4 regions of the Pseudobacillus sp. FSL P4-0506 genome follow, and region 4 is predicted to be linked to each of the others. Evidence: riboswitches for the same ligand, from Rfam matches in the RefSeq annotation. Region 4 holds a riboswitch; each other region holds the start of a gene.
What was found. A riboswitch is a leader RNA that binds a small molecule or an ion and turns the genes downstream of it on or off. The one in region 4 is predicted to bind cobalamin.
Positions count from the first base shown of each region.

Region 1: linked by a shared signal. The riboswitch ahead of MKZ02_RS21750 (ABC transporter substrate-binding protein) and the one ahead of MKZ02_RS13455 (ribonucleoside-diphosphate reductase subunit alpha) in region 4 are both predicted to bind cobalamin.
Region 2: linked by a shared signal. The riboswitch ahead of MKZ02_RS18115 (FecCD family ABC transporter permease) and the one ahead of MKZ02_RS13455 (ribonucleoside-diphosphate reductase subunit alpha) in region 4 are both predicted to bind cobalamin.
Region 3: linked by a shared signal. The riboswitch ahead of MKZ02_RS12905 ((2Fe-2S) ferredoxin domain-containing protein) and the one ahead of MKZ02_RS13455 (ribonucleoside-diphosphate reductase subunit alpha) in region 4 are both predicted to bind cobalamin.

Region 1 is NZ_JBBOOI010000001.1:4,321,016-4,328,592, reverse strand. It holds gene MKZ02_RS21785 (general stress protein) at 1-266, opposite strand, end outside; gene rraA (ribonuclease E activity regulator RraA) at 415-912, shown strand; gene MKZ02_RS21775 (MDR family MFS transporter) at 958-2,232, opposite strand; gene MKZ02_RS21770 (biotin transporter BioY) at 2,316-2,882, opposite strand; gene bioD (dethiobiotin synthase) at 2,983-3,714, shown strand; gene bioA (adenosylmethionine--8-amino-7-oxononanoate transaminase) at 3,731-5,050, shown strand; gene MKZ02_RS21755 (hypothetical protein) at 5,164-5,337, opposite strand; cobalamin riboswitch at 5,524-5,665, shown strand; gene MKZ02_RS21750 (ABC transporter substrate-binding protein) at 5,801-6,775, shown strand; gene MKZ02_RS21745 (FecCD family ABC transporter permease) at 6,738-7,577, shown strand, end outside.
Region 2 is NZ_JBBOOI010000001.1:3,666,048-3,673,624, reverse strand. It holds gene MKZ02_RS18140 (M20 peptidase aminoacylase family protein) at 1-288, shown strand, start outside; gene MKZ02_RS18135 (GNAT family N-acetyltransferase) at 295-1,125, shown strand; gene menC (o-succinylbenzoate synthase) at 1,122-2,231, shown strand; gene MKZ02_RS18125 (YkvI family membrane protein) at 2,327-3,400, shown strand; gene MKZ02_RS18120 (superoxide dismutase) at 3,600-4,484, shown strand; cobalamin riboswitch at 4,537-4,729, shown strand; gene MKZ02_RS18115 (FecCD family ABC transporter permease) at 4,977-5,999, shown strand; gene MKZ02_RS18110 (ABC transporter ATP-binding protein) at 5,996-6,763, shown strand; gene MKZ02_RS18105 (ABC transporter substrate-binding protein) at 6,779-7,577, shown strand, end outside.
Region 3 is NZ_JBBOOI010000001.1:2,550,772-2,558,348, reverse strand. It holds gene MKZ02_RS12915 (sirohydrochlorin chelatase) at 1-507, opposite strand, end outside; gene cobJ (precorrin-3B C(17)-methyltransferase) at 522-2,108, opposite strand; gene MKZ02_RS12905 ((2Fe-2S) ferredoxin domain-containing protein) at 2,128-2,511, opposite strand; cobalamin riboswitch at 2,667-2,856, opposite strand; gene MKZ02_RS12900 (GHMP family kinase ATP-binding protein) at 2,966-3,835, opposite strand; gene MKZ02_RS12895 (MerR family transcriptional regulator) at 3,848-4,597, opposite strand; gene MKZ02_RS12890 (hypothetical protein) at 4,684-4,977, shown strand; gene MKZ02_RS12885 (CPBP family intramembrane glutamic endopeptidase) at 4,981-5,382, shown strand; gene MKZ02_RS12880 (biotin transporter BioY) at 5,570-6,142, shown strand; gene MKZ02_RS12875 (NRDE family protein) at 6,203-6,973, opposite strand; gene MKZ02_RS12870 (mechanosensitive ion channel family protein) at 6,995-7,577, opposite strand, start outside.
Region 4 is NZ_JBBOOI010000001.1:2,660,840-2,668,416, reverse strand. It holds gene MKZ02_RS13475 (DUF6509 family protein) at 59-361, shown strand; gene MKZ02_RS13470 (hypothetical protein) at 448-588, opposite strand; gene MKZ02_RS13465 (hypothetical protein) at 788-910, opposite strand; gene MKZ02_RS13460 (ribonucleotide-diphosphate reductase subunit beta) at 1,005-2,045, opposite strand; gene MKZ02_RS13455 (ribonucleoside-diphosphate reductase subunit alpha) at 2,054-4,279, opposite strand; cobalamin riboswitch at 4,490-4,667, opposite strand; gene MKZ02_RS13450 (sporulation protein) at 4,761-5,168, opposite strand; gene MKZ02_RS13445 (YitT family protein) at 5,373-6,257, opposite strand; gene MKZ02_RS13440 (MBL fold metallo-hydrolase) at 6,842-7,577, shown strand, end outside.

The sequences.
Region 1 (7,577 bases), 1.7 Mb from region 4:
GCGTCTTTTTCAGATAAACCAAACTCAAGCAGGTACTCTTTTACAGGTTTTTCTTTTGAAAATATGGCTTTCACTTTCTCGGTGATCGATGGCCCGGCAGAAGTGACTGTCGCTCCTGATCGGTTTTGAAGCATTAAATGAAAGTCGGCATCTTTGGTGACAGCGTACAGATGATCAGTCTCATATCCCTCTACTTTCAATTCTTCAATTCGGCGAATGGCATCAATTTCACTGCTGCATAAACCAATGACTTTTTTGTTGGACATTTTCAATCCTCCTAGTGATCATGCGGGTCATCACTTTAATAAATACCCGCTGCCTATAGATAAAAACATGTAAAAAAAAGAGGGAAAACAGGAAAGAAGAGGATGTGCGTCGAAGGGAATACCTATCAAGACAAAGGAAGGGGAGAAAATGATGGTTGAAACAGGTATAAAAACAGCTGATTTATGTGATGACTTTGCTAAAGAGTTAAGTGTTTGCTACCTCGATTTGAAATCTTATGGAGGAAAAAAGCGTTTTTCTGGCCCTATTTCTACTGTGAAGGTCTTTGAGGACAATGTGCTTGTGAAAAGAGCACTGCAAACTATTCCAGAGGGGCATGTTTTAGTAGTGGATGGGGGCGGTTCAAAAAGATGCGCGCTGCTCGGTGACCGTTTAGGGGAAATTGCCCAAGAGAGAAAGCTTGCTGGCGTCATTGTTAATGGCTGTGTGCGTGATACAGCTGAGCTGGAAAAATTAACAATAGGCATATTAGCTTTGGGCAGCAACCCGTTGAAGAGTATAAAACGGGGAGAAGGAGAAGAGAATCTCATCGTAACGTTCGGCGAGATAAAATGGGTCCCTGGTCATTATGTGTATGCCGACGAAGATGGGGTGGTTGTTGCCGAAAAACCTTTAAAAACCCAATGATAAAAGAGAGCTGCCCTGGAAAAGATGTGGGCAGCTCTCTTCTATCTAGCGAGGGGATGACTCTGCTTTTTGTTGACCGTAAAGGATAAACATATAATAGTAGAGAGCCGCGCTTGCTAAAGAAAGAAGGGCAATAATAGTGAATGTCCAAAAATAGCCGGCCCAAATCGTCAATGGGATCGCTGCAGGAGCGATCATTCGGCCGATTGTATAGCGCAGGCTAGCCGCTGCAAAATATTGTCCCCGCATATGTTCAGGGGCCAGGACTGAAATGAAACTTTGCTGAAGGCCAACGATTAAGAGCTCTCCAAGAGTAAATATCACCATGGCTATAACCAATCCCCAAAACCAATCAGTTAATCCAAATACCCACATAGAAACTGCATATAGAATAGAAGAAACAGCAAATACATTTTTTGCATAAAAACGGGACACCCATTTAGAAATGCCGACAGTGAAAAGAGCAACGAGCAGTCCATTTTCTGAGACAAGAACCCCAAACGCTCTTTCGCCGTTAATAGATAAAGTCCAATCGCCAAAAGAAAAGATCGTTTGGACATCGATCTTTTCTTTTGTATAGACAGGGATGAGCAGATCAAGCTGCATGAAGGTCTGTGCGCTTAAAACCCCAGCAATAATAAACAGCATAAAAATTTTGTCTCTCACGATCACATGGTAATCTTTTACTTGATCAACAAGCACATCATACCACTTTCTATTTTCTGTCTCTATGGATTGTGAAGAGCGTGGATTTGTTTCATCTGTCCATTTAAACAGCACAAAAGCAAGCAGGAAACAAGTCAATGCCGCAAAGATCATCAATTCAAATCTATAAGTGAAAAAGAAAATTCCGCCAAGAATTGGACCAATGACAACAGCGATATTAATAGAAGTGTAGAAAACAGCGAATACATCGCTTCGATCTTTTTCCTCCACTACATCGGCTACCATAGCCTGGCTTGCCGGCCAATAAAGAGAACCGAATATACTCGCAATCGAAAAAGCAAAAAAGCCAATAAATGCCGAGTCATACCACGGCGAATTGGCAAAAGCAAAAAGCAGAAAGGAAAGTCCTTGGCCAAAAGAAGATAATACCATCATTCGCTTTCTGCCGAACCGGTCTGCACAATAGCCGCCAGTCAGATTAGCAATCACAGAAAATAATTGCGAAAGGATCAGGAGGAGCCCAGCTTTCCCTTTTCCAAACTCATCCGCAAAGTAAATAGCGAGGAAAGGGAAAAACATCCAAAAGGTAATATTCATGATGCTTTCCCCGATCAAACGAACTTTTAAGCTATGATCCCATTCCCTTATCTTCATTATTCTCTCTCCTAAATTGTGACAATACATAAACTATACACAAAAAAAGAAACTTTATGAATAATAACGAGGGAAAATGCACTTTATTCCTTTACGACCGGAGCGCTTTGATGGCCTAATGCTGAACGGATTTTAGGAAGGACAGAAAGAGAGAGAACCGTCACCCCGATGTCCAATGGAAGATAGACAGCCATCCATGACCAGGCCATTGAATAGCTGAAGCCTTCTGGAGCTTCGGTCCACCACCTGAACGCAGCGTACATATAGTTGGTGCCAATTAAGTAATTGAAAAGAATAGAAGCTACACCGGTATACAGGTAACTTGTTTTTTTATGTGGGTCTATGAGCAGCTTTCCAGCGATGTAAGCTACTACAATAAAAGAGAGAATAAATCCGAACGTCGGGCTGAAAATGCTTGCAGGACCTCCTTTAAACTGAGCGAATACCGGTGCACCCGCAAGCCCGATAAACAGATAGACGGCCATCGATAAAGAGCCAAGTCGGCTGCCGAGCAATCCTCCGGCTATAATGGCAAACATTAATTGCAGGGTAACAGGTACGCCACCAATTATTAAAAAAGATGAGGCGTTCGCACCGATGGCCATAAGCGCCGCAAAAAGAGCACAAATTACAACCTCATAGGCCTTCATTAATTTTTCCTCCTTTAAAAATATAATTGTTTATCATTTTTTCATATGTTAACATTTTTGTAAATAAGGTTTACTTAAGTCGAAGGGAGGAGTACATGCTATGCCCGGAATCTTTATTGCAGGAACGGATACAGATGCAGGCAAGACCATTGCGACATTATTACTTGCTCATGGATTAATCGAAAGGAAAGTGCCAGCCAGGCCATATAAGCCGATACAGAGTGGAGCTGAATGGAAAGATGGTGAGTGGAAAGCACCAGATGCTGAAATGTATCATCTGCTTCCAGAAACGAGAGGAGAAAGGTTATATACATATTTATTAAAAAAAGCAAGCTCTCCTCATTTGGCAGCTGAGGAAGAAGCAGCAATTATTGATGAACAAGTAATTATAGAGGAAATTAGAAGACGTGCGTCCAAATCGACACTTTTGCTTGTTGAAGGGGCAGGCGGATTATACGTGCCACTGAATAGGAAAGGCAGGTGTATGGTTGATGTGATGGAGGAAACGGGATTACCGGTAGTGATTGCCGCCAGGGCAGGACTTGGAACGATTAATCATACGATACTGACGATAGAAGCTATCCAAAAGAGAGGGTTGCCAATAACCGGAGTCGTATTTTCGAGTACAGTGCCCGGAGAGAAAAGCATAGAGCGGGATAACTTCCGGGTCATTCATGAACTGTCGGGACTGCCTATCATTGGACATATTCCATTTATAAAAGATATTGATTATTCTCTTAGGGAGAGCCGTTATCGTTCTGAAATTGTGAGGGATTGGAAGTTTGATAGACTGATGGAGGGGATTAACAGTGAATACAAAACGTTTATATGAAATTAGTCAAAAGCATATGTGGCTTCCTTTTACACAAATGAAGGATTACGAAGAAGCTCCCCTTATTATAGAGAGCGGCGAAGGTATCCGGCTAAGAGACATCCACGGCAATGAATATTTCGATGGCTATTCTTCCTTATGGCTAAATGTACACGGTCACCGACGTCCAGAAATTGATGAGGCGGTGAAAGAGCAGCTTGGACGAATTGCCCATTCAACCTTACTTGGGGCGGCAAATGTGCCATCCATTCAGTTGGCTGAGAAACTTATCCAGATTTCTCCGGAAAACTTAACACGCGTATTTTATTCGGACAGCGGAGCAGAGTCAGTGGAAATAGCCATAAAGATGGCGTACCAATATTGGCAAAATAAAGGCAGGACTGAAAAAACAAAGTTTGTCACATTGACAAACGGTTATCACGGCGATACAGTCGGTGCGATCAGCGTGGGCTCAATCGACATTTATCACCGCGTGTACAGCGCATTAATGTTCCATTCATTCGCCCTCCCCTTCCCGTCAGCAAAATGGCATCCTTCCGGCAATGAACAAACGGCTAAAGAAGATTCACTCTCAGAAATACATGACTTATTTGAAAAGAATCATGAACAGATCTCCGGACTAATTGTTGAGTCGATGGTACAGGGGGCGGGTGGTATGCACATCATGCCAGTCGGGTACTTAAAGGAGCTTGAACAGCTTTGTCGAAAGTTTAATGTGCTTTTTATTGTGGATGAGGTGGCGACTGGATTTGGGCGCACGGGAAAAATGTTCGCTGTGGAACATGAAGGTGTTTTGCCAGATATCATGACAATGGCAAAAGGAATTACCGGTGGATATTTACCGATTGCAGCTACATTAACAACAGAAGAAGTATACCAGGCATTTTACGGGGAATATACCGAAATGAAAACTTTTTTCCATGGACATTCTTATACGGGCAACCAGCTCGGCTGTGCAGCAGCTTTGGCCAATCTTGATATTTTCGAAAAAGAAGGGCTTGTTGAGCAAGCTGCTAAAAAAGCAGAATATGTTGAGAGGTTGATGGCTGAAATAAATGAACTGCCACACGTCGGTGAGATTCGACAGCTTGGTTTAATGTGCGGAATTGAACTAGTGAAAGATAAAAAGACCAAAGAACCTTTTCCGTTTGAAGAGAGAATGGCTTATCGGGCAACATTGCGAATGCGTGAATTGGGGATGCTGACGAGACCGCTTGGTGACACGATCGTTTTTATGCCGCCGCTAGCTTCCAGCTACGAGGAGCTGACTAAAATGCTTCAAATTATAAAGCAAGCCATTGTGGAAACGCTGAATGTGAAGGTTCATACTAAATAATAAAAAACATCCTCCCGTTCATCGGGATGGATGTTTTTTATATAGTTCTGCTGGCAAACGATCTTGTTTTTAAACAGATGTTTGCTCGTATGTCATGTTGTCATTTTATTTGGCTATAAGTTACGGTCATGTGTTGAGTCGCGATCGTTTAAGTACGCGTCGTCTTCAGGAAGAGCGTCTATCCGGCTTGTATCAGAGGAGTCAAATGCCTGGCGAAGAAAGTAAACTAAAATAAGCGCAATGCAAAGCAGTAGGACAACTAACCCGATTAAAGTTGCAAGATTCATTTTAGCCGCTCCTTTCTTTTTATTTATCCTATTCCACTTTTGTCCTGTCTAAAACATAAAGGTCTTATATGATAAGAAAATTTATTTTCTGCAGAGAATAGAAACGAATTTTTAGAAAAGCTGCGAACCGTTTTAAAAATTTATGAAAGTAAAGTTTTTTTTGTGTATAATGAGGCTAAGCGGAAAACTACATATATTTAATCAGGTAAAGCTGAACAAAAAGCTTTTTAAAAGGGCAAGCTGGTGGAAATCCAGCGCGGTCCCGCCACTGTAAGTGAAATTTATTTATTTCACAAGCCAGAAAACCTGCCTGGTTTAGAGCACCAATAACCTACGCGGATAGGGTGGTGTAAAAGCGGCTTCCTGGTTCAATGTACCTGTTTGGCCCTTTTTCACTGCATCTCTCCATCGCGTAGAGGTGTTTTTTTGTGGATATTTTTAAGAAGCAAAGGGAGAGAAAGTCATGAACAAATTATCTCAGTACACATTATCCTTCGTACTGGCTGCTGGCCTGCTTGCCGGCTGCGGAACGGATAAAGCAGAAACTGGAAAAGAAGAAAAAGCAGATCAGCCAAAAGAGAGTCAACAAGCAGCCTTTCCGGTAACGATAAAGGATGCGGAAGGAAAAGATGTCGTTATTGAAGAAAAACCGAAACGAATTGTTTCTCTTATTCCGAGCAATACCGAAATTGCTTATAAACTCGATTTAGGTGATGAAATTGTCGGGGTATCAGACAACGACAATTACCCGAAAGAGGTGAACGCCAAAGAAAAAGTTGGCGGCATGGAGTATAACATTGAAAAAATCATTGGGCTTGATACGGATCTCGTATTGGCACATGGTTCCAGTGCCCACAACTCAAAAGAGGGATTGAAGCAACTGGAAGAAGCGGGAATCGATGTACTTGTCGTTAATGATGCCCAAAATTTTGATCAAGTATACGACTCAATTGAAATGATCGGCAAGGCGACAGGAACAACTGAAAAAGCAGAAGACGTAGTAGAAGAAATGAAAGACGGTCTATCAAAAATCGAGGAAAAAGCGAAAACTATTAAAAAAGAAGAAGAAAAAAGTGTATTTATTGAAGTATCACCGGCTCCAGACATTTTCACACCAGGAAAAAATACATTTATGCAGGAAATGCTTGATCTGATTCATGCGAAAAATGCCGCTGCCGATCAGAAGGGCTGGGTGCAAATGACAGAGGAAGCGATTATCAAGAAGAATCCTGACGTAATCATTACTACGCATGGCTACTACACAAAAAAACCGATTGAAGAGGTACTCAGCCGCAAAGGATGGGAAAACATGACTGCCGTTAAAAACAAGGATGTCCATGATGTGAATGCTGACCTCGTCAACCGAACAGGCCCGCGTCTTGTTGAAGGAGTAGAAGAACTTGCCGAAGCGATCTATCCAGATGTTTTTAAGAAATAAAAGCTCGGCTTACTTGTTAGTTTTGGCTTTTTTTATTACGGCTGTATTTGCAGGTATCTCGATCGGAACGATCCAAGTTCCGTTTCGGGATATCGCTTTCTTATTATCCCATCATTTTTTTGGAACGCCGCTTGAGGGAGTCGATTCCTCTTTTGATAACATCGTGTGGAAGATCAGATTTCCGAGAGTATTGTTGGCCGGTCTTATAGGAGCCTCTCTAGCGGTAGCGGGTGCTGCTTTTCAAGGGCTGCTGCGTAATCCTCTGGCAGACCCTTATACACTCGGTGTATCTTCGGGTGCTTCCGCAGGCGCTGTTATGGTGCTGTTTTTTAATATGCAGCTCCCTTGGCTTTCCGGATTTACCCTGCCCGTTGTTAGTATTGTGACTTCGATTATAACCATTTTCATCGTTGTTTTGTTCGCCCAGGCGATTGAACGGTCACTTAAAGTAGAAACTATCATTCTAACAGGGATTATTTTTAGCTCTTTTTTAGGTGCGTTGATTTCACTAATGATTGCTTTGACCGGTGAGGAATTGCGGCAAATTATCGGATGGCTGCTTGGGAGTGTATCAATGAGAGGCTGGGATTATATTCAACTTATTTTGCCCTTTTTTTTGGTGGGCACTTTACTGTTAATTATCCACTCGGCTGAATTAAATGCGATGTCGTTCGGCGAAGAGAAAGCCCAGCATTTAGGTGTGAATGTCCGTCGAAAAAAAATGATCGTGCTAGTTGCCGGCTCGGTATTAACAGGAGCAGCTGTAGCTGTTTCAGGAACTATTGGTTTCGTCGGATTGGTC
Region 2 (7,577 bases), 1.0 Mb from region 4:
GCAGCGGCTATCGTTTCAGAAGAAGCCTCTAATATAATGGAGAATGCGATCAGCAGAGTGCTGGGGGAAAAAAATGTCGTCCCGCCTATCGTGACAACTGGAGGAGAGGATTTTCATTTTTACACAGTGAAGCGGCCGGAAGTAAAGGCAGCGATGCTCGGATTAGGCTGTGATTTAAGCCCGGGTCTGCATCATCCTGAAATGACTTTTCAGATAGACGCTCTTTATCCAGGAATTGAGATATTGGCTGAAACAATTATACAAACGTTTGAACGGATGAAAGGGTGAAGAAACGTGCAAGATTACCATATTCGGTTATTTAATGATCGAACAGACTTTGAAAAAATGCAGCAGCTGGAAAGAGACACGTGGAATATGGAGCCGATTCCGATCCATCAAACGCTCACCGCCCATAAAAATGGCGGTTTGTTAGTAGGTGCTTTTCAAGAAGAACGATTAATTGGCTTTAGTTACAGCTTTGCTGGTTTTTCAAATGGCTCTTCTTACTTATGTTCGCATATGCTTGGCATCCATCCTGATTATCAAAAGCAAGGAATTGGTGAAGCGTTGAAAAACGCCCAAAAACAAGAGGCTTCTCGTCTTGGATATGAGCAGGTAACATGGACGTTCGATCCGCTCGAAAGCGTAAACGCTTATTTAAATTTAACGAAGCTTAAAGCTGTTTGTTCCACATATGAAGTGAATTGTTACGGTAAAATGGAGGATGGATTAAATGCCGGTCTTCCAACGGATCGATTGAAGGTGGATTGGTGGATTCAAAGTGATTACGTGAACACCTCCTTTACTTTTACAGAAGAAAAGGCAAAAGTTTTCGCAGAATATGAAAGAACAACAGAAGGATGGCCGAAAATGTCCCTCCATCATCCTGATTATTTAGAAAGAGAAGAGGCATTGCTCGTCCCGATTCCTCGAAAATTTCAAGAGATTAAAAGCCAATCATTTGATTTAGCTTTGGATTGGAGAATGAATACACGGAAAGTTTTTCTACAACTATTCGCTAACGGATATACAGCTGTAAAACTCATTCAACGTCCGCAAGAACTGGTGAACTATTATCTATTCATAAAGAATATTCAATTTGCAGGAAAGGAAGAGGAAAAATGAAATTAACAGAAATTATTTTACGTCATTTACAGATGGAAATGAAATTTCCTTTTACTACTAGCTTCGGAACCATCGAAAACAAAGAATTTATTCTCGTAGAGGTAAAAGATGAAGAGGGAGTATCCGGCTGGGGAGAATCTGTTGCTTTTGTCTCTCCTTCTTATAATGAAGAAACGCTAAAAACAAACTGGCATATGATAGAAGATTTCTTGATTCCTTTATTAAAAGGCAAAGAAATTTCTCATCCCGATGAAATTTCAGAGATATTTGAGCCGATCAGAAAAAATAACATGGCGAAATCGGCCATTGAAGGAGCGGTGTGGGATTTGCACGCTAAACGGGAAGGAATCCCGCTTTATGAGGCCCTAGGAGGAGACAATACAACGATTGATGTGGGGATTAGCATCGGTATTCAAGATACGGTGAATGATCTTTTAGCTATTATTAAAGAGCATGTTGAAGAGGGCTATAAACGAATCAAAGTGAAAATTAAGCCGGGCTGGGATGTTGATGTCATCAGAGAGATCCGTCGCTCTTTCCCAGATATCCAACTTATGGCTGATGCCAATTCAGCTTATCGTCTCGAGGACCTGCCAGAATTGAAGAAGCTAGACGAATTCAATTTAACAATGATTGAACAGCCGCTTGCATCGGATGATATCATTGACCATGCGGTTATTCAAAAAGAATTAAAAACACCGATTTGTCTGGATGAAAGCATTCATTCCTATGAAGATGCCAGAAAAGCTTTGCAGCTCGGCAGCTGTAAAATTATCAATATTAAAATTGGCCGTGTCGGTGGATTGACGGAATCTAAACGGATTCATGATTTATGCAAGGAGAACAATATTCCTGTTTGGTGCGGAGGAATGATTGAAGCGGGTGTAGGACGAGCGCATAATGTGGCATTAACTACCTTAAGTAATTTTACACTCCCGGGTGATACGGCTGCTTCTTCCCGTTATTGGGAGAAGGATATTGTCACACCAGAAGTAACAGTGCACGATGGGGTTATTCAAGTTCCGAACAAGCCAGGAATCGGCTATGATATTGATCTCGAAGCGGTGAAGCAATTTACATTGAAAGAAAAAGCCTATTCACTGTAATTTGGCGAGTATGACATTTAAGAAAACCTGGCATCAACAGGTTTTCTTGTCCACACCTAGTGAATTCAGAATATTCAAACGAAAGAGGGAGAAGAATGAAAAAAGCTTTTCAAATTGCAGGCGCATACATCGGAGTCATTGTAGGGGCAGGATTTGCTTCCGGACAGGAAATATTGCAATTTTTTACGAGCTTTGGATGGATTAGCATAGCAGGAACATGTATGGCTACTCTTCTATTTGCTTTTTTAGGCATGCAATTGCTGCAAATCGGCTCTCGTCTTAAAACCGATTCTCATAAAAATGTTATTTATTTAATTTGCGGGAAATGGATAGGGATGTTTGTTGATGCCCTTATCACCTTTTTCTTATTTGGCGTTGCGGCAGTAATGATTGCCGGCAGCGGATCGATTTTCGAACAGCAATTTGGTATCGCTCCTTTGTATGGAAGTCTTATAATGACGGTATTAACTGCTGTCACTCTATGTTTCAATTTTCAAAAAGTTATTTCGGCGATTAGTTTGATGACTCCCTTCCTATTTATCATGATTTTTATCGTTTTTATTTACTCTGTTTTCCGTTATGAAGGGAATGTTTCGGATATTTTTCAAATCAGCCAAACAGAAAATACGGCAGCCTCTCATTGGCTGATAGGAGCCATCTTATATGTATCGTACAACATTGCGGCTGGAGCAGCTATTTTGACATTGATGGGAGGAGCTGAAAAGAATGAGAGAACGGCTGGGCTTGGAGGTATTTTTGGAGGCATTGGCCTTGGCTTATTGATCTTATTAATTAATTTGACAATGCTTTTAGATTTCGGAGCCAGTCAGCAGGCCGCTATGCCGATTGTTCACATTGCCAATGATATTTCGCCAATCACAGGTTATTTTATGTCATTTGTATTGTTAGCGATGATTTATAATACGTCTGTCGGAATGATATATGCTTTTGCTGCGCGAATCGTACCGGCCCATCGTAAGTCTTTTACTCCGGCAGTAGTTATTTCTACATTGGCCGCTTTTCTGGCAAGCTTCGTCGGATTCGTTAAATTAGTAGGCACCTTGTATCCAATTGTTGGCTACCTCGGTTTGATCTTAATTATCGGTGTTATTTTCGCCTGGCTTAGATTTAAGCAACCATTTAAGAATGAAATGAAGATATCAAGCTAATAAGAAAGCTATCCACCAGTTAAGTGAACACCAACTGGTGGGCAGCTTTTTGTTTTGCCAAGGGATTGCATAGCCCCTCTTTCTTTTTTGATAACGGTCCTCTTCATTTGCTTTGTTAGGCAGAGGGAAGAGTATGAAAGAAGAACGCATATAAAAACAATGCATATGTTGAAATTACGAGCTGAAAGGAGGAGGGCAGATGGAGATATACCGCAGTTATTTAAAGGAAGCTAAAAAATGGTGTGAGGCTTTATGTGCTTTGCAGCATGAATTAATTGACCTTAATCAGGTGGAAAAGTGGAAAAACCAGGTAGAGAAGATGGATAATCGTTTATCGAATATGAAAGAAGAAGAGATTCATTTAATCCAAAGTGAGATTTTGGGATTAGATCAGGAGTGGCGCCAGCTTCATGAAGGGCTGTTTGCTGAAGAAAACGAAAAAGAGAAGGAGGAAGAGCGAGAAAGAGCTGAACAGGTTCCTATTGGCCGCCACAAACTTCCCCCTCTCCCCTATGCGTACAATGCTTTAGAGCCTTATATTGATGAAGAAACAATGAGGCTTCATCATGACCGGCATCATCAAAGCTATGTAGAAGGTTTGAATAAAGCAGAGCTGGAGCTGCAAAAGGCACGAAAAAATAATGACTTTGAGCTCGTCAAGCATTGGGAGAGAGAGCTTGCTTTCAATGGTGCCGGGCATTATTTACATTCGATCTTTTGGAGAATCATGTGCCCAAACGGAGGGGGAAAGCCTTCAAGTGAATTAAACCGAGAGATTTCCCGGTCGTTTGGCAGCTTCGATGGGTTTAAGAGACACTTCTCCAAAGCCGCCGAGAAAGTAGAGGGAGGGGGATGGGCCATTCTCGTATGGTCGCCGCAAGCTCAGCGATTAGAAATATTGCAAGCTGAAAAACATCAAAACTTAAGCCAATGGGATGTAGTTCCTTTACTTGTACTTGATGTTTGGGAACATGCTTACTACTTGAAATATAAAAATAAGCGTGCGGAGTATATTGATAATTGGTGGAACATTGTTTGTTGGGATGAAGTAGAGGGACGCATGAGAAAAGCGAGAGGGCATTGAAAAGGCATTGCCTATTCATGGAAACTATATTACACTGGTAAGCAATGAAAAACTTTATATAAGAGAACCGGGTGCCTTTGCAACAGACAGCAAAGGGTAACAGGGAATCGGGTGCAAATCCCGAGCGGTCCCGCCACTGTAATCGGAAAGTTTTTTTTTCATTGATGTCACTTGAGAAATCAGGGAAGACGAAAAAAGCGCGCAGATCCGTAAGCCAGGAGACCTACCCAGGTTTGATCCCCTATGATGCCTTCGCGGAAAGGAAAGGTGGCCGAAGACAAAGCAGTCTCTGTTGCTTTTTTGTGCTGTTTTCACACACCCAAGCCTTGTTCTTAGCGATAAGAACAGGGCTTTCTTTCTGTGCTGATAAAAAAGAGAGGAGATGGAACATTGAAGCTAGCGTTTGCAGGATGGATAAGAAAGAAAAGAGGATCATCCTTTGTTTTCTCAGCTGTTTTCCGCGCGAACAAGCAGGGTTATTTGTATTTACTCATGGGACTTGCTGTCTTCCTTTTATTTTCTATTACATGGTCTATTACTCTAGGGCCGGTTAATATGCCAGCTGTTACAGCATGGAAGATCATCCTTTCACATGCACCTTGGGTGGGCAATTACATAGAGGCAGACTGGAATAAGGCTCAGGAACACATAATTTGGAACATTCGGGTGCCGCGTGTATTGCTCGGAACTGTAACAGGAGCGGGTCTTGCAGTAGCAGGAGTTGTCATTCAGGCATTGGTACGAAATTCACTTGCCGATCCTTATATCTTAGGCGTATCTTCAGGTGCTTCAGTAGTAGCAACGCTCGTTATTTTATTTGGCGCTCTGCCTGTCTTTGGACAATATGCCTTAACTACTGGCGCTTTTACCGGTGCCATGATAGCAATGGGAGCCGTGTACATAATCGCCCAGGAAGGCGGAAAGATTCTCACGACACGCCTATTGCTGGCCGGTGTAGCTGTTTCGATGACGCTGTCCGCTGTAACCAATTTTATTGTGACATTAGCACCGAAAGAATCGGGGATTCGAGAAGTCATGTTTTGGATGATGGGTAGCCTTGCTGGAGCCAAGTGGGAACACTTAGCGATTCCGACGCTAATAATTGCTGGCAGTGTCCTCTTTTTATTATCTGCCTCTTCATCGTTGAATGCTTTGTTAATGGGGGAAGAAGCGGCAGGAACACTTGGAGTAAATACAGATGTTTTTCGAAAGATCCTTATTGTTGTTGCTTCTTTAATTACCGGTGCAGTAGTGGCAGTGAGTGGTTCTATTGGCTTTGTAGGATTAATGGTGCCTCATCTAGCCCGGCTATTGCTCGGTTCCGACCATAAGCGTGTGATTCCAGTTAGTGCACTGCTTGGCATGCTCGTTGTGATTTGGTCAGATACAGCAGCCCGCTTGCTGCTTGCGCCAGAGGAGCTGCCGATTGGTGTAGTTACCGCTTTTTGTGGAGGGCCATTTTTTATTTGGCTCTTGCGGCACAGCTCCTATTCGTTTGGGGGAGGCGGCCGATGAAACTACTCGTTGAGAATGTTAGTTATTCAGCAAACGGCAAGTTTATCATTGACGATATTTCACTACAAGCGGCTGATAAACAGTTCATTGGCGTTATTGGTCCTAATGGAAGTGGGAAATCCACTTTATTGAAGAACGCTTCTCGGATTTTAACACCAGATAGCGGAAAGGTATGGCTTAATGGCAAAGGGCTGCATGAAATGCCGGCAAAGCAAGCAGCAAAACAACTGGCTGTCGTAAGTCAAGAGGCTGCTGTGCCATTTGATTTTACCGTTGAAGAAATCGTAGCAATGGGCCGTCACCCTTATAAAAAATTTTTTCAACATGAAACAGAAGAGGACCGACAGATTATTCACGAATCTTTAGCTTATGTAGACATGGTCGAGTATGGCCAAAGTAGCTTTCAGCAGTTATCTGGGGGAGAAAAACAGCGGGTGTTTATTGCGAGAGCACTTGCTCAGAAGGCGGGCATGGTTATTCTTGATGAGCCAACCAACCATTTAGACATCAGACATCAGCTGCAACTGCTCGACCTTGTCAAAAAGCTGCCGATTACTGTTTTGGCTGCTCTGCATGATTTAAATCTGGCCGCGTTCTATTGCGACTATATATACGTTATGAATGGGGGACGCATGATTTGTTCTGGAACACCCTCAGCGGTTTTAAGCAAGGACATGCTGAAAGAAGTGTTTGGAGTAGATGGAGAGATCCAGATACATCCGCGGACAAACAAACCGCATATTACATTTTTGGCTCATGTGTGAAAAGGGGGAAACAAAATGATTAAAAAAAATATATGGATTTTAACTGGAGTTATTTGCATAGCTGCACTATGGGTCTTTGCGAGCTTCAATCATGAGAGTTCGAGTTCGGCCAGCAAAACGGCGGAGAAGATAACAGATGAATGGGGAACGGCAGCTGCACCAAAGAGAGCGGTAGCATTGAATCAGCATGCAACTGAAATCATGCTTGCGCTTGGGCTTGAAGACTCTATGGTAGGCACAGCTTATCTGGATGATCGCATTCTTCCCGAATTGGAGGAGGCGTATAGAAAAGTGCCAGTATTGGCGGCACAGTACCCGTCCAAAGAAGTGTTTTTTGCTGCTGAACCTGATTTTGCTTATGCCGGGTGGAAAAGTGCCTTCACAGAAAAGACTCTCGGCACCCCGGAAGAGCTGGAGGCCGCAGGTATTCCTGTTTATGTTCAGCAGTCTTCTAGCAAAACATCCCCGACATTGGAAGATGTATATACCGACATTAAAAATATCGGAAAGATTTTTCACATCGAAAAGCGAGCGGAAAATCTTGTTAGTTCAATGAAAAAAGAAATAGACGAAACAGTTCAGCAAATTGGGACTGTTAGTCTGCCATTAAAAGTATTTGTCTATGACAGCGGAGAAGACAAACCGCTTACTGCTGCCAATACCTATTTAACAAAATTGATTGAAAAGGCGGGGGCAAAAAACATTTTCCAGGATGTGAATAAGGGGTGGACGAGTGTGAGCTGGGAAGCGGTAATCGAGCGCAATCCAGATGTTATTGTCATTATGGATTACGGGGATCAAACGGCAGAGCAAA
Region 3 (7,577 bases), 110 kb from region 4:
AAAGGCCGTCTCGATGATGGGAACAGGCAGCTTTTCCCATAAAAGTCGGGTAATTTTGAACAAATCACTGTTCGCATCAGCATCGCTGCCACCTCGTCCAAGCAGGATAACAGCCGTCTGCTCGTCTGATCCTTCTTTGTATTCACCCGTTTCCAACACGCGGTTTTTGCAAATATCCACCGCTTCATAATGAATGCCAATCGGTTTGCCGTAAGTAAATTGGACGGCAGGGTATTTCTCCTTCGCTTCGTCGATCTCATGAGGAATATGGATTTTAGAATGGCCCGCTGGCAGCAGCATGAGCGGGACAAGCGCAACAGATGTTGCTCCTTTTGCAATACATGTATCGATCCCTTTAGCAATGTTCGACCGTTCAAACTCTAAAAAACAAGTTTCATAGATTACATTCTTTGCGAGCTCCGGGACAAGCTGATCGATAAATTGTCTGATTTGTTCATTTCCTTCTGGGTCCCGGCTTCCATGGCCGACAAATAAAATTGCCTTCATACTTTTCCGCTCCTTTAATCCCCACATGGTGCAGGTTCAAGATTTATTTTTGGTTCCATGTCGCGATAGTCAAAGTTTTGAATTCTTTTTACACGCTTAAAATATTTAAAGAATCGCTCATTTGGATGGCCTTTTTCTTTGTATTCAGCAATAATCTCCTCCAGCAGCGGAACGAGCGCCTCTGGTTCGACTCCTTCAGCAACAGGCTGGCCAGCATGAGCCGTACGTCCAACTGTCTTTGCCCCTAGAAACAAATCAAATTTGCCTTTGCGAAATACAATGCCGATATCCTCTTTCACCGCTCCATAGCAGGCCATTCCGCAGCCATTCAATCCAATTTTTAGTTCTTTCGGCATTTCTAAGCCGTCAAATTTCTCATGAAGCAGTTCAGCGTACGGAATTGCATCTTTCTTTTCTCCGTCACAGAAGTCACAGGCTTTCACCGTTGCAACATCCCCAATAGGTGAAAGCAAAAATCCGGCATCTTTTAAGGAAGCTGTTACTTGATGAGGATCTTCTGTCGGCACCCGTAAAATTACTTGGTGATGAGGCGTATATTCGATAGCCCCTTTTTCTCCGGCTGCTTTTGAAAGAACGAGCATTTGCTCAGCCGAGAACACCTTATTCGCCACTCCCGGGCTGACAGCTACTTCAAAAATGGATTCTACTTTTCTCTTGAACAGCGGCTGACTTGTCTCTTGTTTGTCTTTTCCATCTAAAAGGCGGAGCGCTTTCATTCCAAGCTTGTACAGGTCTGTTTTCTCCTCTTGCCCTCCATGAAGAGCCCACGGCTCATTTTTCGGCTTCAACCGTTCGTGCGGCTTTAGCGGCTGCTTTTCTGATGTTAATGTATATTTGCGCTGATAGCCCCTCGGTGTAATCATTTTGTTGTCGTAAAGGAATGTGGTTGAATTGCCAATGATTACGGTCGTCAGCATGCCGATATCATGATCCAGCATATTCTTCAAGTCTGTGATCACCACTTGTTCTCTTTCCCGGTAAGCGCTCTTGACGAGGCCGACTGGCGTATCCGGTGAACGGTGCTTTAATAAAATGCGCTGCGCTTCCGCAATTTGTCTCGTTCTTCTTCCGCTCTTTGGATTGTATAAAGCGATGACAAAATCAGCTGCCCCTGCTGCTTCTATCCGCTTGGCAATCAAATCCCACGGCGTTAGATGGTCACTTAAGCTGATTGTGCAAGCATCGTGCATAACCGGTGCCCCAAGAAGAGAAGCACAGGAATTGATCGCCGAAATTCCCGGTACAATCTCTACTCCCACGCCGTCCGCTTCTTTCCAACCTTGTTCAACGAGTACTTCATAGACAAGACCTGCCATGCCATAGACACCGGCATCTCCGCTTGAAATGACCGCCACCGTTTTTCCTTCTTCCGCTAATTTAACAGCGGCCTGTGCACGGCTCACTTCCTCTGACATCCCGGTGCTGATGATTTCTTTTCCCTCAATAAAGTCTGCGATCAAATCGACGTATGTTTTATAACCGATAATACAGTCGCTTTCCTTTAGCGCTTCCTTGGCCCGTTCTGTAATGTGCTCTGCGCTGCCCGGTCCAAATCCGACAACCAATAATTTTCCCTTCACTCTATTCGCCCTCCTCTGCTTACTTGGCTGTTTGCTTTTCTTTATCTTTGGCCACACCGGTTACACGGTCATTTTGAAGAATCATGCCTTTTTCGTAATAAGTGTACGTGACAGCTTCTTCAACCGGCTGGCCTTCTTGGAGATGGGAAGCCACAATTTTCTCTGCGAGCTGTTCATCCACCTCGTGGTACCATGTGCCTTCCGGGTAAACGATGACGACACAAGCATCTTTACAGCGGCCGTTACATCTTGTTCTTGTCGTATGCACCCGAACATCAAGCTCCCGTTTTTTTATTTCTTCTCTGACTGTCTGCGTGACCTCTTCTCCGCCTTTTCGCATACAGCTCGAACCATTGCAAATGAATACATGATGGTTCATTTCTGTTAAATCCCATGTCGCCACATTCCCCACTCCTTTTTGGAAAATAAAAAAGTCCTTAACTTCAGAAGAAGTTAAGGACTAAGAGCTACGTATATAAGCTACTCAAGGAACGAGTAATCATGCCGAATGCACCGACACCGTTCCATACAGTCATCCTGTTCTTCCCTCCGAAGAATGATGGTTCGAAGAAGAAAGCAGGTCTCCTGGCTTACGGGTCCACTTACTCTTGTCCCTTCCCGGCATTACGCCAGTGGCTGTTGACAATTTCATCACCGTTTACAGTAGCGGGGGCTGCATCGGACTTTCACCGATTTCCCTATTATCCCAGAAATGACTCTCCCGGGCACTCTCTTCTTATTATTCAATTTTTATGTATGTCATCCTGATTTTTCTAAATTTCAAACTCTTTTATTAGATTAGCAGGTTCTTCATTCATTTGACAAGGGAAATTTTACATAACGTTTCTTTTGTTGAACTATGAAGAAGAAGATAAAGCAGGTACAGGCACGGAAATGAAAGGCTTCCAGCCTGTTTTCTGCTTAATGATCTGCTTGACGGCAGACATTTTTTCTAAAAAAGAAGGATCATATCTATGACACAGCAAGCCTATCACGGTCCCGCTGTGACCTACAATGACTCCCAATTCAAATCTTTTAGCCAGCTCAGCGAACAACGAGAAAAAAGGCTTAGGCAGCAGCTCCTCATTTAACTTCGCGCTTTTCGTGACGGCAGACAAAATGGCAGGTACACTGCCGGACAAGAGACTGTCGTGCATTTCATCAAATAATTGAGCCATTTGCAGCTTTGCAGCAGCAGAATATTCACCTTTCATCCTATAGTACTGTTGTGTATTCAATCGTCCCCCACTGTCATAACCGATAAGAAACAACTCAGGGAAATTTGGATAAGAATAGAGCAGTTCGCCTGTTTTCTGGTTCACGGCATTGATGCCCTGATACATAACTCCATCTGTCGGTTCAACAGCAGCAGCGATTTCTGCAATAGCTGAGTCCGTAAAGTCTATCCCCACACTCATAGCGACAGCGCGCACGGCAGCAGTTATATCCGCAGAGCTGCTTGCCATCCCTTTGCTGACAGGAATTTGTGACGAAAAGTATAATGTTCCTCCTACACTCATCCCAGCTCTCTTCAATGCAAGCTCTGCAGCGTAGATCGCTTTTCTCTTATAAGGATGGTCACTGCGTACACCAGGAGAGTGAGTGGGAACAAACCATACTTTGCTTGTTAAGGGAACAGGCAGCGTAAATAGGAATGGCTGACCATTCTTTTCTCCCTGGGCAAGCTCGCCAAATGTACCGGTGGATCTTCCAACTCCTTTTTTCACTATATAACCACCTCATTCACGTGCTTGTTCAAATAAGTAAATAGCGTCCTCCAAAAAACAGATCACCTCTTTTTTAATAGGATATAAATTTAGAAGCTCTGATTTATCTGCTGATTTCCGTACACGCCAAAACTTTTCTTCCAGCTCCCGATTTCCGGCAAACATTTCATCTGTCAGTAAGAGAACGTCAGAAGCAATCAACTTTCCCTCCTCTGATTCTGGGCCAATATTTTTAGCTACACAAAGGTCAATCCTTTTCAATAAGTTCATCCACTTATTGATCAGCTTATCATCCTGTTCCAGTTTCGGAAGCTGCTCCTGCAGGGTGTTTTGCTCTTCCTCATCAAAGAACTTATTCCAATTTCCTTTCTCTTTTTCATCGCTTCTTTCTTTTCTGACTAAAGGAATTAAGTGCTCCCACTGTAAATCCCCTTCCACCTTTAAGATATTCAACAGCGTATTCGTATGAAGCACCGCTTGTTCAAGCTCCGCTATGTTTTGCCTCAATGACTGCTTATGTATGCTCAACAACTGCTCAATCGTTAATTGGGATAACACTTTCTTTATATCTTTAAGCGGCAGTTGGAGACTTTTTAAAATTGTCACCTTCTCTATTTTCAGAACATCTGCATCATTGTAAAACCTTTTTCCATGGTCATTTTTAAATGAAGGAGTCACTAAATCGATTTGATCATAATATCGCAGCGTCCGGACAGAAAGATTTAATTTTTTTGACACTTCCCCTGTAGAGTAATATCTCACTTCACTCACCCCTAAAAAAGTGCTTCCACGTGACGCGGCGTCACCTTTTACACTTACTATATCACAATGTAACGGGAGGAATAAGAATGAATGAGAAACCTTTATTTTTTAAATATTCACCATGGAAGCGGAAGGAACCTCTCCAGCTTCTTTTACTCGTGTTCGTGATCGTGCCCTTCTTTATTGAATATCTATTAAACGATTACTTGGAAAGCACATTTCAAAATGATTTATACGCCGGAATCCTCGCTGGTTTTATCATGTCTATTGTCTTTACATTGGCCGTTTATTGCCTTCCTTTAAAACCACAGCGACTTACCTGGAAGGAAGTCGGCTTATCCAGTTTCCCAAAAACTTATTGGGGGGCGATCGGCGGCTAGGCAATGGTATTAATTATCGCCAGCATTTTTTTAATTATAGTAGGAGATTTATTTGGGCTTGGCTATGAAAATAAAAAAACTGACAGCCTGCAATCTCATCTTAATTTTATTAATTTTACGATTGGTTTTATCTCAGCAGCTGTCATTTCGCCTGTGTATGAAGAAATTCTTTACCGCGGCTTTCTTTACCGCTGGTTAAGAAGCAAATATGGACTGGTTATTGGAATGATAGGCAGTTCTTTTATCTTCATGCTCGTCCATATTCCAACATACAATGTTCTGCCGATTACTTTCATATCCGGCCTCGTCTTTTCCTGGACTTATGAAAAGACTAAATCAATTATCCCCGGAATGATCATTCATGCGATTTTTAATGCCCTAGCTGTCATTCTTACAGTCGTTTAGTGACTAGCAGGGGATCATATGCCTCAATGCTCCTATTGCCTTTTGTTTAATAAGACTTTATTTGAATTTTTCATATAATGAATTTTATTCAAAAATAAACAAAAAACGCCGTTGACACAATGAGTCGCCTTTATTTAAAATAAGGTTAACATTTATTGCTTGTTTAATTTTATTTGGAGGGATTCTTATGTCTGCTCAGCACGAAAGATTAAGAATGATGCTAACAGCCGCCCTTTTCGCTGCTATCATCGGTATTTTTGCTCAAATTACCATTCCTTTGCCACTCGTTCCTATTACAGGACAAACGCTGGCGGTCGGTTTGGCAGCCACCATTCTCGGTTCCAGATACGGAGCACTGGCAGCTCTTTTATACATGCTGATCGGGGCAGCCGGCCTTCCTGTGTTCTCAGGTATGTCCGGAGGAATGGGCATTATCTTCGGTCCAACGGGCGGATATATTATCAGCTTTGTTTTATCGGCCTTCTTTATCGGCTGGTATATTGAAAAAACTAAACCGACTGTGCTGCAAGCTTTTCTAGCCAACATTATCGGCATGGTGATTAACCTCGCTTTCGGTACGGTCTTGTTAAAGATTTTCGCTGAACTTGGCTGGGTGGAAGCCTTTGCTAGTGGATTTATCCCATTTATTATTGGGGGCATCATTAAAGCCTTTCTTGCTGCCTGGATCGGTATTCAGGCACGTAAACGCTTAGCTTCAGCCCGCCTGCTGCCGCAATCGGCTTATAACCATACGGCCTAATTGCCAAAAAGAGCTGTCTGACAAGTTGGTCACTGATGACTAACTGTAAGACAGCTCCTTTTACATAGATTCAATTTTAAGCTGAAACGCTTCTTCACCAACAAGATTTCCCTGAAGATAGCTCCGTTCGGTGAAAGTAACATGGTTCGTCTGGTCAATTGTGACAACCGTTGATGAGCGGGTCCCATAGTCTTCACTTCTAATAAAAAGAGGCGAAAGCTTTCTTTCCCAATCGAGAGAGACGCCTGTACGAGGCAGTTCTTCATCCGGAGCCAATTCTTCATCCTGCAAAAAGGAAAACAAACAATCAACAGATAAAGCTGGCGAATGATGCAAACACTCTTCTAGATAAGCTTTTCCTTTTCTTGATTTCGGCCAGGGCGTGTTCAGCGTGGCGTTGCTTAAGCTGTGAACGCCGGGAGCAACAGCTTCTTTCAAATCTTTTCTGTTGTTATAATGCCAAAGCTCATCTGCTGTTCCAGCCAGTAAGTTAAAGCCGGGATAACTATCTTTTTGCTCCCGCAGCTCATCCATAAATACTTCCGGCGGCTCTGTGCCTGTTAAGAAAGCTTGAACGATTTCCCCACGCGACCGTTTTCCTTCGGTTTTTTCAGAAGGATCACGAAAATTCGTTAGCGCCGCAAACCGGCCTGTTTTTGTGATTCCGAGCCATGTTCCCATCTTCTCAAGATCACGCCCAGCTAGAACACTGGGCGTTTCCTCCCAATAATGGGCTTTTTGAGTCGGACGATTGAAAAACTCATCCCGGTTGGCAGCAATAACTAATTTATAGGGGGCATACGCCTGAAAACAAAAGTTAATTAAACACATACATTTGCACCTTTCTGGCAATTATGACGGCTTCACTTCGATCGGCTGCGAAGCAAGCCGGATATCATTTTTCTGGAATAGAGAAGCAATCGCATGACGAAGCCTGCTTTCTATTTTTTGCTTAATGACGATGCTTTGGACAGGGACTTCTATCTTGAACACCATCGCTTCATTGCGAAAATCAATAAAACGGACAGACTGTGGCCCCTGCGGCTTGATTTCCTTTTCAGCAATGACTTTATCAGCAGCGGCATATAACAATTCTTCAACCTTTTCCGTATCCTGCCCGAATTTTACTTCCACTACTACTTGAGCTACCACTTCAGCTCCGGAACGATTCGGTACAATCTGTTCAATAAAATACTGGTTCGGCACAATTAAAGAGCCTTCGGTTGCTGTTTTGACAACAGTGGAACGGAGCCGGATTTTTTCTACCCGGCCAAATTTGCCATTCACTTCGACTACTTCTCCGACTTCAATCGGTCGCTCAAACAAAATAATAATGCCCGAGATAAAATTACCAGCTACATTTCTCATGCCAAAGCCAATTCCGATACCGAGCACGCTAAATAAGGCGGCCGCTGCTGTTAAATCAAGCCCTACG
Region 4 (7,577 bases):
AGCAAGTTTTATGTTAAAATAAAACGTACTCATATTACTTTCAAAGGACGGATTGTTAATGGACATTACACATCATACGGTTGAACTGCTTGAAGATCCATTCGGGCTGCTCGATGGGGAAAGATTTGAATTTCATTTATATGCAAAGGTAGACGAAGAGGATGAGTTATACTCAGAATCTGGTTTCTATATTCGTGTGCTTTATTTGGTAAATGGAGATGAGGAAAAGATCATTCATTATCACTTACACGATCGGGCAACAGGAGAAGTTTTGGATTTTGAACTTGAAGAGGACGAAGAAGCGCTTGTGGCAGCTTATTGCCGGGATCATCTTCCTGACGAAACCGAAGAGGCCGAATAACAGACAAAGCCCCGCTGCATGAATACTCACTGCCTGCGGGGTTTAACTTATTTCTTCAGTTAATGTCTCCGTAATAATCACACCCTCTATTTTATTTCGCTCTTCATGTACTCCTGCAGCTGCTCTTCTGTTAAATGCTTAACAAAATGGTAAAAGCTAATGGATTCCATTTCATAATTTTCACAGCTTTCCATGTAATATTCATAAGCCTCTCGATACATTTCCATATTTTCCACCTCCCTCCTGTTATATAACAAATATATTTTTTATACAAATAATATATAACAGATAGAAAAACATGTCAATATCTTGCTTTTGTTTTACCCTGAATATTCAGAAAATAACCTAAAAAAGTCAATCAGCGATTGAACCTTCTATTCTGTGCAATTGTTCCTTTTTTCCAGTGCTGCCAGTAAAATTAGCGGCTCACTCAATTAAAGGAACGATAACATCATCGTCTGCTTCAATTGAGTGAGCCGCCTCTTCTGCCTCCATTAACTTTTCTTGTAGGTTTCCTATACTGCGAATGGTTAGATGGATTTTTTTCATTTATTTAGCCGTTCAAAGGCTTGTCTTACTATATACTAGCTATTCATCGCCAAGCCATTCTCTTAAAGAATTTAAGAAGAATGGAGACTACTCATTATAATTCGTCAAACCCGTTCGCTTCACTTGTCTTCGTATAGGCACGGGATTTTTGTTCAAAAAAGTCTGTCTTCCCGAAATCTACTTCCTGATAAGCAATAATCCAGCGCATTGGGTTTGTCCGGTAGCCTTCAAACGGCGCTGTGAAACCTAACTGTTCAGCACGTTTATTGGCCATGAACTTAATATAGCTTTCCAGCTCGCTCATTTGAATTCCATCTATCTTATGGCCAATGATTGAGTTTCCCCACTCAATTTCAAGTTCAGCGGCCTGTCGGAATGCCTCCTTTCCGTAGAGATGTAATTCTTCTGTATCATACTCGGGATGTTCACTTAGCACTTCTTTAAAAATCTTTTCAAATAATCCGACATGAAGTTGCTCATCCCGATTGATATAATTAATCATTGTGCTCGTTGCAATCATTTTTTGATTGCGGGCCAAATTGTAGAAAAAAGCAAATCCAGAGTAAAAGAAAAGGCCTTCTAATATCACATCATAAATAATCGATTTCAGAAAGTTTTCGACGGTTGGTTCATGAGAAAAGGCTTCATACCCTTTTGTCACAAACTCATTGCGTTCCTGAAGAATCGGTTCGGTCCGCCAAAAATCAAATACTTGATCTTGCGTCTCTTTATCCGCCACACTCGATAACACGTAGCTGTAAGAATGATTATGAATCACTTCCTGCTGAGCAAGAATAATCATTAACGCATGCAAGCTGGAATCTGTTAAATAGTCTGCCGCTCTGCCAGCATAATCGGTTTGAATACTATCAAGCAAAGCAAGCAAACCGATAATCTTTAAAAATGCATTTCTTTCATCAGGAGACAGCTCGCTAAATTGCTGGCGGTCTTTCGTCATATTGATTTCAAATGGTGTCCAAAAGTTCGCAAGCATTCTCTTATATTTTGGATAAGCCCAGCTAAAGCGCACATCGTCCCAGTTTAAAATATTTGAGCTTTTCCCGTTCACAATCCCTGTAGAACGGTTTGGTGCACTATGATCAATGATTTCTCTTTTTTTAAGTTTCATACTCATTCTCCCCCTTATGAATGACAGCTTTCACAGTCTTCAATATCAGAAGCGGTCGACCGCACATAATAAGTTGTTTTTAACCCTGAATCCCACGCATCCAAATGCAGATCAAGCAGCGCTTTTGCCTTAATGTCGTTCCGCACATATAAGTTAAAGGAGACGGCCTGGTCAATATGGCGCTGGCGCTTGGCGTTCTGGCGAATGCTCCAATGCTGATCAATTAAGTAAACTGTTTTATAGTACCAGGTCGTCTTAGCCGACAAGTCCGGAGCAGTCACTGGGATTTTATAATTTTTCTTCTCTTCCATATATTCTTTACGGAAAACCGGGTCAATTCCGGCTGTTGAACCGGCAATCAAAGCAGTGGATGAATTCGGCGCCACTGCCAGCAAATATCCATTCCTCATGCCTGATCTTTTCACTTTTTCCTTTAACTCTTGCCATTTCGTCCCACTGTAACCTCTTTGCTCAAAGTAGACGCCGCTCTCCCACTCTGATCCTGCAAATACCGGGTAAGCCCCTTTTTCGGCTGCAAGCTCCGCACTTGCCTCAATAGTTAAGAACGCGAGCTGCTCGTACAGCTCATCGCAATAACTGACTGCTTCGTCCGATTCCCAGCTTAATCCCTTCAAAGCGAGCAGGTGCTGCCAGCCAAACGTGCCGAGCCCAATTCCCCTATATTTCTTGTTCGTCAGCTGTGCCTGTAGCACTGGGATACTGTTCATTTCAATCACGTTATCAAGCATTCTTACCTGAATCGGAATTAAGCGCTCAAGCACTTCATCCATAACAGCGCGGGCCAAAGAAACAGATGACAAATTACATACAACATAATCGCCTGGGTCCTTCGTAATCATGATTTTTCCGTCTTCCGTCTTTTCTTCGATCACAACAGTCGGACTCATATTTTGGCAGATTTCCGTACAGAGATTGCTCGCATAAATCATGCCGGCATGCTTATTCGGATTCGCCCGGTTGACGGTATCCCTGTAAAACATATAAGGGGTGCCTGTTTCAAGCTGGGAAATCATAATAGCTTTCATAATCTCAATAGCCGGCACGGTTTTTTTGCTGAGCGCTGGATGAGCCGCACACTCTTTATACCGGTTTCTAAATGTACCTGCTCCTCTTTTTTCATCAAATGAGTCTTCAAGCGAGTAGCCCATTACCTTCCTTACCTCATGCGGGTCAAATAAATGCCATTCTTCCCTGTTATCAACAGCTTCCATAAACAAATCCGGTATCGTTATACCGGTAAACAAATCATGTGTTCGGCGGCGTTCATCTCCGTTATTCAAACGGGTTTCTAAAAAGGAAAAAATGTCTTTATGCCAGACATCGAGATAAACAGCGATCGCCCCCTGACGCTGTCCGAGCTGATCGACAGAAACGGCCGTATTATTGAGCTGTTTCATCCATGGAATCACGCCGGAGCTGACATTTTTGAATCCTTTAATGTCACTGCCCTGGCTGCGAATTTTCCCTAAGTAAATGCCCAGGCCCCCTCCATTTTTGCTCAAATTGGCAGCGTCCGTATTGGCATCAAAGATCCCTTGCAGGCTGTCGTCCACCGTATCGATAAAGCAGCTTGACAGCTGGCCGTATGATTTCCCGGCATTGGCAAGTGTTGGCGTAGCTGTTGTCATATATAAATTAGAAAGAGCCCAATATGCTTCTTTTACGTATTGGAGACGTACCGATTGAGGTTCGTTCATCATTAACGTCATCGCAATAATGAGCCATCTTTCCTGCGGAAGCTCTGCTGGCTGCTTGTCGAGCGTATGAGCTAAATATCTTTCGCTCAATGTAACAATTCCGATGTATGTAAATAAGTGATCTTTATCAGGATCAATGATGGTGCTTAACTCATTAATCTCCGCTTCCGTATAAGCTGTCGTTAACTGCGGATTGTATATTCCTTCTTTCAGCAGAAGGTGAATAAGGTTCAAGAAGCTGCCATACCTATTGGTGTTTTCCCCACGTGTTATAGCTGCTTGCTTATATAATTGTTGTAAATACAGACGGGCAGCTACAAATGTCCAATCCGGTTCTTCACTTGTGATCCGCTCCACGGCTGAATGTAAAAGCAGCTGCTGAACCTGCTCATTTGTCCATCCCTCTCTCGTATCCAAAGTTACCCTTACTTTTTTCTTGTAGCTTGCCAGTTCAATAGAGGGGAATTCTTTTTGAATTTCACTGAACGCCTCTTCTGCCACACTTTGTACTGTTTGAATCATATTTGTTCCTCCTAAACGATAAGTAGTTTAGAAAGAGATTTTTTTGTCCATAAAAAAACCATCTTTCTAGATGAAAGATGGGATAAGAGCGAAGAAATAAAAGTTTAATGAAAAATGGGACAGACCTGCTCCTAAGCATCATCAAAAGAGCTTGTCTGAACGAAAGACATTTTTATTTTCTCCGCGCTTTCTTCCCAACTCCCGAAGAAGAGTACACGCAGTAAAAAGGCAGGTCTCCTGGCTTGTGCTTCTTCCTTCCACATTCCTTCCCATCTATTAGACAGTGGATTGATCTGCGGTCGTTCACACTTACAGTTGCGGGGACAGCTTCGGTATTTCACCGAATTCCCTATTAAGCTGTGACAGCACCTTTTTACTAAATATTGATTTAATTAAAGCATTACCACTAAATGTTGTGTCCGGATTAGTATAACAATGAAAATTCTCCTGTGCAAGCCTTGATTTATTTTTCTGTCCTTATTTAATTTAAAATGATTAATTCATCCTGACCAGAAGGATCAACGGCTTGCGGAATCACAGCGGTTGTTTTTAAAAAGGTTTTATTTGTATCACTGGTAGGTGGATGTTCAAGGTCAATTTCCAGCGAGAAAGGAATCGTTAGCTTTTCTTTAGGCTGGATTTCACGTTGAATCGGGATAAGAATTTCTTTTACATCTTTGTCATGGTATGCAAAATCACTGTCTTCGCGAACTTCATCCATTTGCAGATGCAAAGAAACAATGAGTGCATCAATTGGTTCCGCAGCCCGGCCGCCATTAATCAATACTGTTCCTTCAATTTTATCCCCTCTGTGGTAAGCCTCTTTTTGAAGAGCTGTATCAATCGCTACTCCGCCAATTCCAATACTGGATAAAATATGTTTCCACATGAAACTTCTCCTTTCTTTTAGTTAGTATTAGTTTAATATTCCCCGAGGCTCGCTCCTTAATCTTAACCAAATAGGATGGTTTTGAATTTGAATTTTACACATAAATAAATAAAAACATACTTTTTAAAAAGTATGTTTTACCTTGTGGACTTTGTCTGCCAACTGAAAAATATGTACAGTTGTGATCGCAAATAGATTAATAATTTAATGGATGTTTCTCTTTTTAAACCGTCCACCGCGCACTTCCGAAATATCTGCAATGGCCAGGAAAGCCGAAGCATCGATCTCCTCCACGATTGTGGTTAATTTAGATTCTTCCAAACGGGTAATGATGCAAAATATAACCTTTTTGTCATCACCTGTATAAGCGCCCTCTCCATGTAAATAAGTGACGCCTCTTCCTAATCGGCTATTAATGGCATCGCCTATCTCTCTTGCTTCATCGCTAATAATCCATGCCGATTTTGATTCTTCCATCCCGGCAACGACAATATCGATCGCTTTAGCAGCTACCACATAAGCTAGGATAGAATACATCGCACGATCCCACGTGTAGACAAACCCTGCAGAGCTAAGTATAAATAAGTTAATGAACATGACAATTTCACCAACAGAAAAAGGGACTTTTTTGCTTATCACAATTGAAAGTACTTCAGTCCCATCTAGCGCCCCGCCATTTCGGATGACCATCCCAACCCCAACACCTAGAAAAATCCCTCCAAAAATTGTGGCCAGAAGGATATCCTCAGTAAACGGCATAATCGGGTGAAAAAATGTGGCGAAGACAGATAGCATAATAATCCCATATACAGTCGATATGGCAAAAGTTTTCCCAAATTGCTTATATCCCAAGTATACAAACGGTAAATTTAAGATAAAAAGAAAGATACCAAGTTTTACTCCTGTAATGTGGGAAAGCATAATGGAAATACCTGTCACCCCACCATCAATTACCTGGTTGGGAACTAAAAAGATCTCTAATCCAACAGCCATGAGCAAGGCGCCAACTGTAATAAAAACAGCCCTCTGAATCACTTTCAAACGCGATAATTTCTTATGTTGCTTTTTTACCAATAACTCGTCCGTCAAAAAACCACACCTTTACTCATACTTATTTATTTTTAGTATATCTTAATTCCTGCTTAAGAAAAATAACTTTCAATTAGGAAAAGCCTTAAAATAAAAAAATTATCCCTTCCATAGCTGTGCACTATAAAGCTTTTTCCACTTTTTATTATAATGTTTCATTTTCTGAATGGACAGGAAAAAACCTCACTGCATAGTGAGGTCTACAATTACGTAAGAAGGCTATTCAAGTATGTAGCAGCCTTCTGAACAGGCACTTTTCAGGGAGATTCTTTAGTGAACAGATGTATATGCCCGGCTATTAAGCGGGACCTTTTTGCTGCTGTAAAAAAGTAGCGACAGTACTCCTAAGACTACTCAAACCGCCAGACAATCCTTTACTTCATCGGAAAGCTTTTTCGTTTGAATGCAACTTGTTCCTTGCATGCCTTTCACTTTCACCCCTTAAGATTTTTGAGTAATAGGATTTAACATAATTTGATCGATCTTATTCATTTTTCTTGCTTCAAATACTTTGCTTAAATGAACAAATAAAGGGGAACAATAGATTTTGCGCAGGTATTTAGGTGAATGAAGGAGGATGAAAAGTGGATAAGGATATAAATTACGGAAGTGATTACAAATATATTCCAACAACTTCTATAGGCAGTGGAGTGGGTATTGAGGTACTGCCAGACTTATTTTGTCATACTGTCCAAATCGTCAATATTCATTTAGTTGGAAATCCTAGGATGAGGGACTTCGTATTAGTTGATACAGGAATGCCTGAGTCGGCAAATGAAATTATTTCTGTTATCGAAGAACGCTTTGGGGCAAGCAGCCGGCCACAGGCAATCATTTTGACACATGGCCATTTTGATCATGTCGGGGCTGTTATTGACCTGGTTAAGCATTGGGAAGTTCCTGTCTATGCACACGAGTTGGAAATTCCTTTTCTCACAGGCCAAAAAAGTTATCCAGAACCGGACCCGACGGTTGAAGGCGGTATGGTGGCAAAAATGTCTCCTATGTTTCCGAATGAGCCGATTGATTTAGGAGATAATGTAAAACCACTGCCTCCTGATGGAGCCGTTCCTCATATGCCGGATTTTAAATGGATTCACACACCCGGACATGCACCTGGACATGTTTCCTTATTTAGAGAAAAAGACCGAGCATTAATCGCAGGGGACGCGTTCGTTACTGTTAAGCAAGAATATCTTTATAAAGTTTTAACACAAGAACAGGAAATCAGCGGGCCTCCGAGGTACCTCACAACAGATTGGAAAACAGCCAAGGAATCAGTCATTAAGTTAGAAGCATTAGAGCCAACTGTTGCTGTTA